4 regions of the Paenibacillus sp. FSL L8-0333 genome follow, and region 1 is predicted to be linked to each of the others. Evidence: riboswitches for the same ligand, from Rfam matches in the RefSeq annotation. Region 1 holds a riboswitch; each other region holds the start of a gene.

Region 1 (3,126 bases):
AAAAAAGCAGGCAACGCCAGTGGAATTTGGGTTTTGACAAGCAGCTGCCAGCGGTTTGCACCAAATGTTAATAATAAGTCCTTGTAAGTCTGGCCACTTGTACGAAGTCCATCATATGTACTCACTACGACTGGAAAAAAAGCCGTCAAAAACACCACAGCCACTTTGCTCCACAGCGAATATCCGAACCACATAATAAAAATGGGGGATAGCGCAATTAATGGGATCGTCTGGCTAATGATAAGAAAGGGATAGATGGCCTTTTCTATGGGGCGATACAGGAACATTCCAGTGCCCAGCAATACACCACAAATAACAGAAAGGACAAAACCCACCAGTATCTCCTGTAACGTCGCCAATAAATGCTGTCCAAATAATAATTGCCTGTGCTCGATCAATGCGATTCCAATAGAGGAAGGTGCAGGGAGAATAAAGGCTGGAATCATGTGAAGGCGAACAGCTGCCTCCCAGATTACAAGAATGAGCAGTACCAGAAGAAGGAAGGGACCATAGTTGTCTAGATGTTTTTTAAAAGGTATAGGTTGCATGCAATCTTCGCTCCAACTCTTCCCGTAGTGCTATAAACCGGGGTTCATAGTTCATCTTATAATGTCTTGGCCTTGGTAGATCCACAACGATCTCCTGTAATTCGCTGTGCGCACCGCCAGATAATAAATAAATCCGGTCACTGAGCAATAGTGCTTCTTCCAGATCATGAGTGATGAGCATAATCGTCTGATTCAATTCACCCCATAACTCCAACAGCCAACGGTGTATCTCGCGTTTGGTCATGGCATCGAGAGCGCCAAAGGGCTCATCCAGCAGCATCAGACCAGTTCCGCCTCCAGCCACTAAGGTGCGCAGAAATGCGACTCGCTGTTTCATTCCACCCGAAAGTTCATGGGGATAAGCCTTCTCTACATCTGCTAAGCCGAAGCGGGTCAACATTTCCCGAATCTGAGTGATCGTTTCTTGTTTATTGAATCTGGGCTTGATCTCCCAAGGCAAAAGGCAGTTGTCGAGCACTGTCCTCCAAGGCAGCAATAAATCCTGCTGAGGCATATAAGCGATCTGACCTAAACGACTAGCGGTTGACGGGTGCGTAGAGAGTTTTATTTTTCCGTGAGTAGGTTCGAGTAAACCGGCAATCGTTTTGAAAAATGTACTTTTCCCGCATCCGCTAGCACCTACTACGGAGACGAATTCCCCTTGCCTGATATCCATAGATAGATCTGCGAATACAGGGGGGTGCTCAGATTCCGGAAAAGAGTAGGTTAGGCCTTGAATAGATAAAATGGTCGTGATGATCTAACCTCCTAAAATTTTTGTGGAGCGCCTAAACAAATAAAGACCCATTCATTTCCAGAGGAAATGAATGGGTCAAAAAGTTCATTCTGCATAATAACACTTAACATGCTTGATGAAAATTCTGCTCCACTTCCCTCCGCTGGTATGATCCAGATCAGGTTCCAAGGGTCCGGAGCTTGAAGCTCCGTCTCAGTCGGCCGACTCCCCTAGTGAAATAACAGGTCCATATTAATTTGTTAATAAATATACCATATCTTTCTGAGAAGTAAAGAGAGAAAGAAGTGAAGGATTAATCCAAGATTGGGTAAGATATAAGTAGAAATCTAGTTAATATTACAATTCCGATGTATATAATCGGAAAAAAGTATTGACGATCATGTGATGGCAGTGTACTATTCAATTTACCGGAAAAAAACCGGATAGAGAGAGGGGATTTAAGAATGAAAAAATGGAGTTTAACTATTATATTGGCGTTAACCGTGGTCCTTGTAGCGGCTTGCGGCAATAATTCGAATACCAATACGGCTGCTGAACCAACAGCTGGAACGAATGGTGGAACAGCATCTTCAGCGCAAAACAGTTTGGAGGCTGTGAAGGCCAGCGGCAAATTGCGGATAGGTACAGAAGGGACTTATGCACCTTTTACTTATCATGACACTGCGGGGAAATTGACTGGTTTTGACGTGGAAATTGCTGAAGAAGTAGCCAAACGTTTAGGTGTTGAAGCTGAATTTTTTGAAACTCAGTGGGATGGTATTTTTGCTGGGATGGATGCGAAACGGTTTGATGTCATTTTCAATGAAGTTTCCATTAACGAAGATCGCAAAGTGAAATATGATTTCTCTGAACCCTATATCGTATCCAAAGCAGTATTGATCGTGAGCGAAGACAATGAGGATATTAAGACCTTTGCCGATCTTAAAGGTAAAAAAGCCGGACAATCCCTGACAAGTAATTTATCCGATATCGCTCGTGAGAACGGTGCTGAAATCGTAGCTACAGATGGTTTCAATCAAGCGATGGACCTGCTGACTTCGGGACGTATTGATGCAACTGTGAATGATGGCTTGTCTTATCTGGATCTGAAAAAACAAAAACCAGATGCAAAAATTAAAGTGGTTGATGAGATTCCTGAAGGATCACAAAGTGCCGCAGTATTCCTGAAAGGCAATGATGAGCTGGTGAAAGCGGTCAGTGATGCGATTACAGAGATGAAGAGTGATGGAACGTACTTGAAAATTTCCGAGAAATACTTTGGAGCTGACGTTTCAAAATAATACAAGGCTAGCAAGGCTAATTAAGCCTGGAAGCTAAAAAGGATGTCTGAATAATGGATGACCGCAAAATACAAATTTTCTTAGACACACTGCTACCCCTGCTAAAAGCCGGGGTGGCTTTTACCATTCCGTTGGCGCTACTTTCCTTTGTGCTTGGATTGATTTTGGCGATCCTAACCGCGCTGGCACGTCTTTCACCGTGGGTAATTCCGAAGCTAATCGCCCGTTTTTATGTGTGGGTTATTCGAGGAACCCCGTTGTTAGTGCAGCTATTTATTATATTTTTTGGTTTGCCGGCTGTTGGTATTGTACTCGACCCCTTCATTGCCGCCACCATTGGATTTACCCTTAGCGTAGGGGCTTATTCATCGGAAATCGTACGCGCTGCTATCCTGTCGATACATAAAGGCCAATGGGAAGCTGCCTTCTCAGTCGGGATGACTCGTGGGCAGGCTCTGCGCCGCGTAATTCTGCCACAAGCTGCGCGCGTTTCTGTACCGCCGTTATCCAATTCCTTTATTAGCTTGGTTAAAGATACTTC
Region 2 (3,126 bases), 2.4 Mb from region 1:
GCGCCTCACAGCTTGATGGAATTGATCTGAACGGAAAGCCCTATGCCAGTGCAAGCGATCCAGCGTATATTGCAAACTATTGTCATGAGCATTCCTATAATCGCTGGGGCCCAGACACGTATTATATGATGAATGAGCAGACCTTTTGCTGCATGACCCGGGCTGAACAGGAGATTGCTGTAAGTCTAGCCAACCAGATGTACGGGCAATATTATTACGGATTTTTACTCAATATTTTCCACAAAATCGTTCTGCTGAAGCTCGCCAATATGCACTCCCGACTTCGGATTAATCATGATTATGAGGAAATAGACAATCTAATCTATTCCATCAATAAGTTCTCGGCAAAGTTCTACTTCTTGGAGTTGATTTCCCAGTCGCAGGGCCGGGAGATATTTCTTCAGCTGCGTAAAGTATACGGAAACGACGCTTTGTTCGAGGAAGTGAAAGAAACCTTAAATGATCTGTTTCAGTATCAGGATAAGTTTCAGTCCAAGCGACGGGATAATCTGCTGATGATTCTCACTGTATTTACGGTAGTAAGCGGGATTTACGGCATGAATCAAGTCATTGACGATCTGGATGGAAAAATCCAATGGAGTAAAATGATTGGTTATTCCCCCTTTGAATTTCTTGCCCTCTTCGTGATCATGAGCGGGATTCTGATCAGCGTTGTCCTCACGCTAGGGGCGCTGGTTAGTGAGCTTAAACGGCGTCACCGCAAGAAATATAAAGATCTAGACTAGCAAAAAAGAAACTACTGGATTGGAAAAATTCAGGAGTGCACTACTAGACATTCCGAGTACAGCCGTCTATAATACACCGTATGCGAGAAATATAAGATATAAAGTATGGGTACAAAACTTATACTTACTTATATTGCACATAGAAATACCCGTTAACTTCATAGAACCAGGGGTGCTGGAATTGGCCGGCTGAGATTGTATCCCACAAGATACTGACCCTTATACCTGATCTGGATAATGCCAGCGTAGGAATCGCCAATTGGTTCTGGTCCCTGTGACCTTGACTAACCTTGCGCCAAGCCAGCGTCCCGATCACTCGGGGCGCTTTTTTTGTAAGATCACTAAAAGATGTAGAAAAACGTACATACTACACTTTACGGTTCATGTTGTGAAGACGGGATTCTTGTAACCTTAAAGGAGAGAAGAAGACATGCACCTCAAAAAAGCACTTACGTTGTGCCTCACCTGTGTACTCATTCTTGCCATTGCCGGATGCGGCAGCAACAATGGGAATACAGCCGGAAACAAAGCAAATGCTACTGATCCAACTGCAGCGGCTGGCACGGATGCTCCAAAAGAGCTCACCAAAGTTAAAGTCGCACTCGACTGGACACCGAACACGAATCATACCGGTCTATACGTAGCTAAGGATCTTGGTTACTACGCTGAAGAAGGTCTGGACGTCGAAATCGTTCAACCAGGCGCAGCGGGTTCTGATACTATGGTTACTTCTGGCGAAGCCGCATTTGGCATCAGCGCCCAAGAAGGATTAACGCTAGCCCGTCTACAAGGCGTACCCCTTGTCTCGATAGCAGCTATTATTCAGCATAATACATCGGGATTCGCCGCTCCAGTAGATCGCAATATTAAATCACCAAAGGATTTCGAAGGTAAAACCTACGGAGGCTGGGGCTCACCGGCCGAAGAAGCAGCCATGAAGGCCATCATGGATCCTGAAGGTGGCGATGTGAAAAAGGTGAAGCTGATCAGTATCGGTGAAGCTGATTATTTTACCGCCGTCAAACGTGACATTGATTTCGCCTGGATTTTCTACGCTTGGACTGGCGTTGAGGCTGAGTTGCGTGGCCAGCCATTGGATATGCTGTACTTAAAGGATTATGCGCCACAGCTCGATTATTACACGCCTGTGCTGACGACGAGTGAGAAGCAAATTGCAGATCATCCTGAGCTGGTGAAGGCCTTCATGAAAGCCACATCAAAAGGTTATCAATATGCTATTGATCATCCGGAAGAGGCTGCCGGTATGTTATCGAAGGCCGTTCCTGACCTGGACGCCGACCTTGTCCTAGCTAGCCAAAAATGGCTTAGCCCAAAATACAAGGACGATGCTGCCCGCTGGGGCGAGCAAAAAACCGAGGTCTGGCAAAATTACGGCGACTGGATGTATGATCTGAAGTTGCTGGATAAACCGCTGGATGCTGCTAGTGCATTCAGTAATGATTTTTTACCGGCGGAGTAGAGAGCGGACTTCAGAACCAAGAAGGTTGGACGTTACTTGAGGAAGGAGGAACGGAGCGTAGTGATGTGCTACGTGAGTACCGGACTTCCCAAGTTCGTTCAAGATTCGATGTCGAGTTTGCTTCCTGAGTTACTTCGTTATCAAAGTTGGCTTTTTGAACTTAACTTATAATTTAAGAGTTCAAAAAGACGGCTTTCAGAACCAAGAAGGTTGGACGTTACTTGAGGAAGGAGGAACGGAGCGTAGTGATGTGCTACGTGAGTACCGGACTTCCCAAGTTCGTTCAAGATTCGACGTCGAGTTTGCTTCCTGAATTACTTCGTTATCAAAGTTGGCTTTTTGAACTTACCTTATAAAATGAGAGGATTGATTATTGTGGCTAACACCCTACTAAGCATTCAAGTAATTCCAAAAACTCCGAACAATGAGGATTCCATCCCATACGTAGATAAAGCGATTGAGGTCATTCAAAAATCCGGTGTTAAACATCAGGTGAATCCGCTGGAAACCACAATGGAAGGTGAGCTTAGCGAGCTGCTGGAGGTTGTGCGTCAGATGCAAGAGGCGTTGATCGAAGCAGGCAGTCCAAGCGTAATTTCGCAGATCAAAATCGCTCATAATCCTAACGGAATCAGCATGGATAAATTGACGGAGAAATATCGGCCGTGAGATCGACCTGGAAGCTAATATGGCCGCCCCTTGTGGCGGTCGTCTTCTTTTTAACCGTATGGCAGCTATCTGTATCTGTATTTCATATTGAATCCTGGATTCTGCCGAGTCCTGCTGATATTGCCCGTGAATCCACCAGTAACGCTTCTGGTCTTTGGGCTCATACGATGGCTACGCTGCGGCTCACTTTAATTGGTTTTCCCATCGGTACGGGGGTAGGTCTGATCGTCG
Region 3 (3,126 bases), 3.2 Mb from region 1:
AACATAACATTGCTGTACCGAACCAACCAATCATCGCTGCACCTATAGCAGAGGTAATATGATCATACCCCGGTGCAATATCTGTAGTCAGTGGACCTAACGTATAAAAAGGGGCTTCGTTGCAAGTTTCAAGTTGCTTATCCATATTCTCTTTAATCAAGTGCATCGGCACATGTCCTGGACCCTCTACCATCACCTGTACATCATGACTCCAAGCCATAGCTGTTAATTCACCTAACGTCTCTAACTCGGCAAATTGTGCTTCATCATTCGCATCAGCAATCGAACCCGGACGTAATCCATCGCCTAGGGAAAAAGAAACATCGTACAGCTTCATGATTTCACATATCTCTTCAAAATGTGTATATAAAAAGTTCTCTTGATGATGCGCAAGACACCATGCCGCCATAATGGAGCCACCTCTTGAAACAATACCTGTCATACGTTGTGCCGTCAACGGGATATAACGAAGCAGAACTCCCGCATGAATGGTAAAATAGTCCACCCCTTGCTCCGCTTGCTCAATGAGCGTATCACGGTATACTTCCCACGTTAAATCTTCCGCTTTCCCATTCACTTTTTCCAAAGCTTGATAAATAGGCACCGTTCCAATAGGAACAGGAGAATTACGGATGATCCACTCGCGTGTCGTATGGATGTTTTTACCTGTGGAGAGATCCATTATATTGTCTGCACCCCAGCGGGTAGCCCATCTCATTTTCTCCACCTCTTCCTCTATGGATGAGGATACTGCGGAGTTTCCAATATTGGCATTGATCTTTACCAAAAAATTACGCCCAATAATCATTGGTTCACTCTCTGGATGATTGATATTCGCTGGAATGATGGCGCGGCCCCGGGCTACTTCATCTCTTACAAATTCCGGTGTCACATTCTCACGAATCGCAACGTATTCCATTTCCGAAGTAATAATCCCTTTGCGTGCATAATGCATTTGAGAGACATTACGCCCCTTTTTCGCTCGCAAAGGTTTTCTATGGAGCGCTGGAAACACTTCCGCCACAGCTTTTCCCGTTGCATTCCCGTTATCTTCAGGCTTCACGGTTCTTCCTTCGTACGCTTCCACATCCCCTCGTTCCTCAATCCAGCTTAGACGATTGGGCTCTAACCCCTGACGAATATCAGTATGAATATTAGCATCCGTGTAAGCCCCACTTGTGTCATAGACATGAATTGGGGCATTCTCCTCTTCGCCGTCTATGCCCGCAGTTGGACTAAGTGAGATCTCCCGCATAGGCACCTGAATATCAGGCCGTGAACCCTTTACATAGACTTTTTGACTTGCTGGAAAAGCTGATAGATTGATTGGATCGTTGTTCAATTCGCTTGTCATCTCAATTCCTCCTATAAGGTGATTTGATCAAGCGGAGACGGTCTACTCCCCACACATAGAAAAGGCCACATCTGTATAAGATGCGGCCTTAGAGTAGACAAATAGAAATAGAGCTCCATTTCCTCCGCTGGCATTATCCAGATCAGGTTAGACGGTCGATAGTTATAACTATCCTCTCAGCCTGGTCCCACCAAGCTCCCGTAACTATATAATTGCTACTTCAAAGTATAACCGAAAAGAGATAATTATCCAAATGTACTCAAATGTGAGATCAATGTGTACGTTAGTATAACACCAATACCCCAAATCCTTCCAGAAGCACCTCGCCCGACAATGTTGTGCCGCTCAGTAAATCTGTTTTGGTCTCATGAAGATGGATCGTGACAGGAGTCTCACTATAATTAAGCAAAAAAGCATAACTGGAAGAAGCTCCGGTACGGACTTGCAGCTCTACCTCTTCTGGGAGCTCCAGCCAATTTGCTGGCGATTGTAGATCAATTAATTTTATGATCTCAGCCGCTGCCTGTTCGTTAAATACGGCTCCGTAATACCAAACCTCACCCTTGCCGCGACGCTTTCTAGTTACCGCCGGTTTTCCCGCATAATAATCAGAGGCGTAAACCGCCATCACTTCAACCGAAGCTTCCTCTATTTTAAGAATATCATTAAAGTCATCTGCTCCTGTAACGACTTCGGTCGCGCCCGACCAGCTAATTGTTGTTGGCTGACGACTGCCCTTAACCATTGTGAATTCTTCAACTGTGATCCCGCATAGATCCTTAGCAGCACCTGGGAAAGGACGCATATAACATTGACCGCGCTCATCCTTATAGCCAGTTCTACAGCCGAAGATCAGTTTGCCGCCTTGTTGAACATATTCATCCAGCAGAGACGCTGTCTCATCTGTCATAATCGCTGGGTGAGGATAGATAAGCACGTCGTACCTTGCAAGCTCCACCAGCGTTGTTTTTTTGCGCAAATAGAGCACGTCATTAGGGATATGCTTCCGCTGAAGAGCCTTGTACCACTCCTTATTGCTCTTCCACATAAACGGGCCATGCCAAACATCGTATTCTCCATCCCACTCATTGTCATAATCACGAACAATAGCAACGTTAGCCTGATTATGAGTACCGATAAACGCTTGACCTGCTGCTGCCAGCTCCTGACCGATCTGCCCCGCTTCCCGCACTCTCCGGTTAGGCTGATTATGATAGTCATTGATTCCATGCCAATAAATTTCATTGCCCATCGTAGCCGTCCGCCAGCGGAAATATAACACCATATCTGCCCCATGAGCGATCGACTGATAAGTCCATAACCGCATCTGCCCGGGCTTTGGAGAAGGCATATCCATCCGGTTCACCCAGCCACCCGGGCCCGACTGCTGCTCCATAATGCAGAAATTCGGGGATATCGAACGAACAACAGATAACGACAGTCCCCAGCCTCTATCATTCAGCGGATTCCGCTCATTCGGGTCATAAAAAATAGTAGAGAACTGAGGATAGGAATCATAGCTGAAGAAATCCAGCAGTTCATCCGTCATTTCATGGCTATCGAGATGACCGAACAGACCGTTCGTGGTTACCCATTGCTTAGGGGCAAGTTTACGAATGATATCCGCTTGGTTTTTGGCAAAAGAAATTGTATTGTCCGAAATAAACCGTTTTTCATCCAATGCCTGATGAGGATTGGGTTGCTTCGGTACTGGAGTCGGACGTGGAAGATAGACCTGAGACCAGTCACTATAGCTTTGATTCCAAAAAACA
Region 4 (3,126 bases), 760 kb from region 1:
ATCTCTGTAGCTCGTATGGTCTCCAGATTATCTGGAAGCAGGTATTTCTGATCATTGATCACTTCGATCTTCACCCAGTTCCCCAGTCCCGCAGCTCTTGCTAATCTCGCAATACGGACTGCCTCTTCCGCTGTACGCGCTCCTGAGGTATTAGGCAGAAGAGTCATGTGGCCGGGAATGTGGTTCATGATATTTTCTGCTCCACCTTCCGGGTCCACTCGGCGAAGCGCTACAGTAATCACCTGAGAACCAGAGCTTGCGATCACTCCGGGGATCAGAGCATTCCGGCTATATTTTCCGGTTCCGATAAATAATCTACTAGTTAATTCGATGCCTCCAATATGTAACGGGTCATGCATGAAATTACCTCCCTTTGGTTCTTAGAAATTTCTCAAAATTCTATACCGCTCCATCTCAACCCCCACCAACAAAGTGCACCAGTTCCAAACGATCATCCTCGCTCAGAGCAGTACTTTCATAATTCTCCTTACTGACAATTTCTCCATTCAGCTCAATGATCATCAGACGACCCGACCACTCAGGAAGACTGATCAAATCAGCTATAGTTTGAATACCACCAGAACACTCTGCGGATTTCCCGTTAATCAACAGTCTCATTCTGAATCACCCCCTTCGCCTATGCTTTTACCTCCCGGCTATGAATGAACCGCCTTATGAATAGCTTTGGCGGCCTCATAAGGATCATCCGCTCCGCAAATTCCGGACATCACAGCAATTCCTGCCGCGCCTTGCCTAATGATCTGCGCCGCATTAGCGGGACCAATTCCGCCAATCGCAATTACAGGAATAGAGCTAGTCTTCACCGTTTCTGCAAGCAGCTCTAACCCACGTGCGGGCAGCCCTAGCTTGCTCGCCGAGGGAAATACATGGCCAAACAAGCAATAATCAGCTCCCTGCTCTGAAGCATTCGCCGCTTCTTCCGGAGAATGAACCGATCTCCCCAGCCAAAGCTGAGGTGCAATTCGCCGGGCTGTAAGCGGGCTCAGACTGTGCCCAGCCAACTGAACACCCGCGGCACCAGCTGCCAATGCTACATCGATCCGGTCATTGATTATCAGTTTGGTAGCGGGTATACCGGCAGCCAACAGCTCCTGTGCCGCAGAGAGCAGTTCGCGTGCTGGACATTGCTTCTCTCTTAAGTGAATATAATCGACCCATGTCTGCACCGTGACAGCCAGTTCAACAAATTGTCTCAACAGCTGCTTGCCGTCTGATATTAGATGGATCTCAGCTTGTACCACTCGCGATCTCCTCTCTCTCACTTCCCTGTAGGCCAGTAAAAAACAAAAAAACTGCCCCCGTAAGGAAGGCAGTCAGAATCTGTATATAGACGGTACTACAAATAGCCCGACAACAGAAATTCGTTCTCCACTTCCCTACGCTGGTCTTAACCAGATCAGGTTCAAAGGGTCCGGAAATCCATTCCGTCTCAGCCAATCGGCACCCCTAGTGACATAAATATACAATTTTAAAATGCTAACGTGGTTTATAGTAACATATTTTTTTATTGAAATACACCCATTTATTCACATTAGCTGTACTAATCTAACCGTTTACTACCTCGCCACCATTTACATGAATAACCTGTCCAGTCACATAACTGGAATCGTCAGAGGCAAGATATACATAGGCTGGCGCCAGCTCCTCTGGTTGTCCAGGCCGTTTCATAGGCTGCGTGCCTCCAAACTCGCTAACCTGCTTCGCATCAAAGGTAGAGGGAATTAGCGGTGTCCAGATTGGACCTGGTGCTACACCGTTTACCCGTATGCCCTTCTCCGCCAGATTCGTGGACAAAGATCGTGTGAAACTCAGGATAGCTCCTTTAGTTGATGAATAGTCCAGCAGCTGCGGGCTTCCGCGATAAGCGGTAATTGAAGTTGTATTTATAATTGTAGATCCTGCTTTTAAATGAGGCATAGCTGCTTTTGTTAAATAGAACATCGCAAATATATTCGTACGGAAAGTACGCTCTAGCTGCTCGGAAGTAATATCCTCGATCTTAGCTTGCGGATGTTGCTCCGCCGCGTTATTGATGAGAATATCAAGCTTTCCTAAGCCCTCTACCGTCTGTTTAATAAGATCCTTACAGAATTTCTCGTCACCGATATCACCTGGAATTAGGATACATTTGCGGCCTTCCTGCTCGACCTGACGTTTAGTTTCCTCTGCATCTGAGTGTTCATTAAGATATGAAATGACCACATCAGCACCTTCTTTAGCAAAAAGCACAGCAACTGCACGCCCAATTCCGCTGTCTCCACCGGTAATCAACGCCGCCTTGTCTTGCAGTTTACCTGCTGCTTTATAATTTGCCGGCTCGTATTTGGGCAGCGGCGTCATTTCACTCTCAATCCCTGGCTGATGATGCTGCTCCTGTGGGGGTAAGGTTTTTGTAGCTTGTTTATTATTGCCTGACATCTTCCCTATCTCCTCTCGTTAAGCAAATTGATAGTTAACTGATCATCTTAGGATGGCACAACAATGCACGTTTATACGCTGGGTTTGTCATTTTCTTAAATCGCTTTACGAATCTTACTTACCACAATGCAAGTAGAAATAAACAACCGTGGATGTAAACTGCTGTAAGTGGAGAGGACTTCACTGCATACAAAAAGGCACAGCATCGCTGCTGTGCCTTGAATTGTTCACCCTAACTATTTCAAAGAAGAAACATGATTTTCTGCATTCACTCCATGTTCCAGTACCCACATAAAATAAAGAGCTTTAGCTGCTTTCTCCCGGGTCACTATGGCTTTAGGTTCTAGTTCTGTCCCATTGACCATTTGGCCTCTAGCAATCCCCACTTCAGATCTAATAAGCCCTAATTCATAAGCACTTTTCACTTTTGAAATTAAAAAAGGAGAAATGTCCGCCGTATCAACCAGCTGCTGCCAGGATACAAGTGGATAGTACATCGCTCCTCTAGCTCCTGGATCCAGATTGAAATCATAACCAGGATCTCCTGGCACTACTGCTGTGCCGTTATAATCAGTCATGTACTTAGGTTTATTAGCAAACTTTACTTGGTAAACATCATAGAGAATAGCACCCATCGTTTCACGTGACAGCTTACCTTTCGGATAATAGGCAAGATCTGATCTTTCC

The links. Region 1 has a riboswitch for thiamine pyrophosphate ahead of NYE72_RS12745 (ABC transporter ATP-binding protein). Riboswitches for the same ligand answer to the same signal wherever they lie in the genome.
Region 2: it holds a riboswitch for thiamine pyrophosphate, as region 1 does, so the genes downstream of both, NYE72_RS02115 (ABC transporter substrate-binding protein) here and NYE72_RS12745 (ABC transporter ATP-binding protein) in region 1, are expected to answer to the same signal.
Region 3: it holds a riboswitch for thiamine pyrophosphate, as region 1 does, so the genes downstream of both, thiC (phosphomethylpyrimidine synthase ThiC) here and NYE72_RS12745 (ABC transporter ATP-binding protein) in region 1, are expected to answer to the same signal.
Region 4: it holds a riboswitch for thiamine pyrophosphate, as region 1 does, so the genes downstream of both, NYE72_RS09210 (thiamine phosphate synthase) here and NYE72_RS12745 (ABC transporter ATP-binding protein) in region 1, are expected to answer to the same signal.

The regions. Positions count from the first base shown of each region.
Region 1 is NZ_CP150186.1:2,894,238-2,897,363, forward strand. Features, by position in the region: gene NYE72_RS12740 (ABC transporter permease) at 1-548, opposite strand, end outside; gene NYE72_RS12745 (ABC transporter ATP-binding protein) at 529-1,224, opposite strand; TPP riboswitch at 1,423-1,526, opposite strand; gene NYE72_RS12750 (amino acid ABC transporter substrate-binding protein) at 1,749-2,585, shown strand; gene NYE72_RS12755 (amino acid ABC transporter permease) at 2,639-3,126, shown strand, end outside.
Region 2 is NZ_CP150186.1:476,192-479,317, reverse strand. Features, by position in the region: gene NYE72_RS02120 (hypothetical protein) at 1-746, shown strand, start outside; TPP riboswitch at 905-1,015, shown strand; gene NYE72_RS02115 (ABC transporter substrate-binding protein) at 1,177-2,226, shown strand; gene NYE72_RS02110 (MTH1187 family thiamine-binding protein) at 2,602-2,895, shown strand; gene NYE72_RS02105 (ABC transporter permease) at 2,892-3,126, shown strand, end outside.
Region 3 is NZ_CP150186.1:6,107,393-6,110,518, forward strand. Features, by position in the region: gene thiC (phosphomethylpyrimidine synthase ThiC) at 1-1,354, opposite strand, end outside; TPP riboswitch at 1,457-1,566, opposite strand; gene NYE72_RS27145 (beta-galactosidase) at 1,638-3,126, opposite strand, start outside.
Region 4 is NZ_CP150186.1:2,133,900-2,137,025, reverse strand. Features, by position in the region: gene NYE72_RS09220 (thiazole synthase) at 1-359, opposite strand, end outside; gene thiS (sulfur carrier protein ThiS) at 415-618, opposite strand; gene NYE72_RS09210 (thiamine phosphate synthase) at 657-1,262, opposite strand; TPP riboswitch at 1,378-1,479, opposite strand; gene NYE72_RS09205 (SDR family oxidoreductase) at 1,567-2,439, opposite strand; gene NYE72_RS09200 (GDSL-type esterase/lipase family protein) at 2,676-3,126, opposite strand, start outside.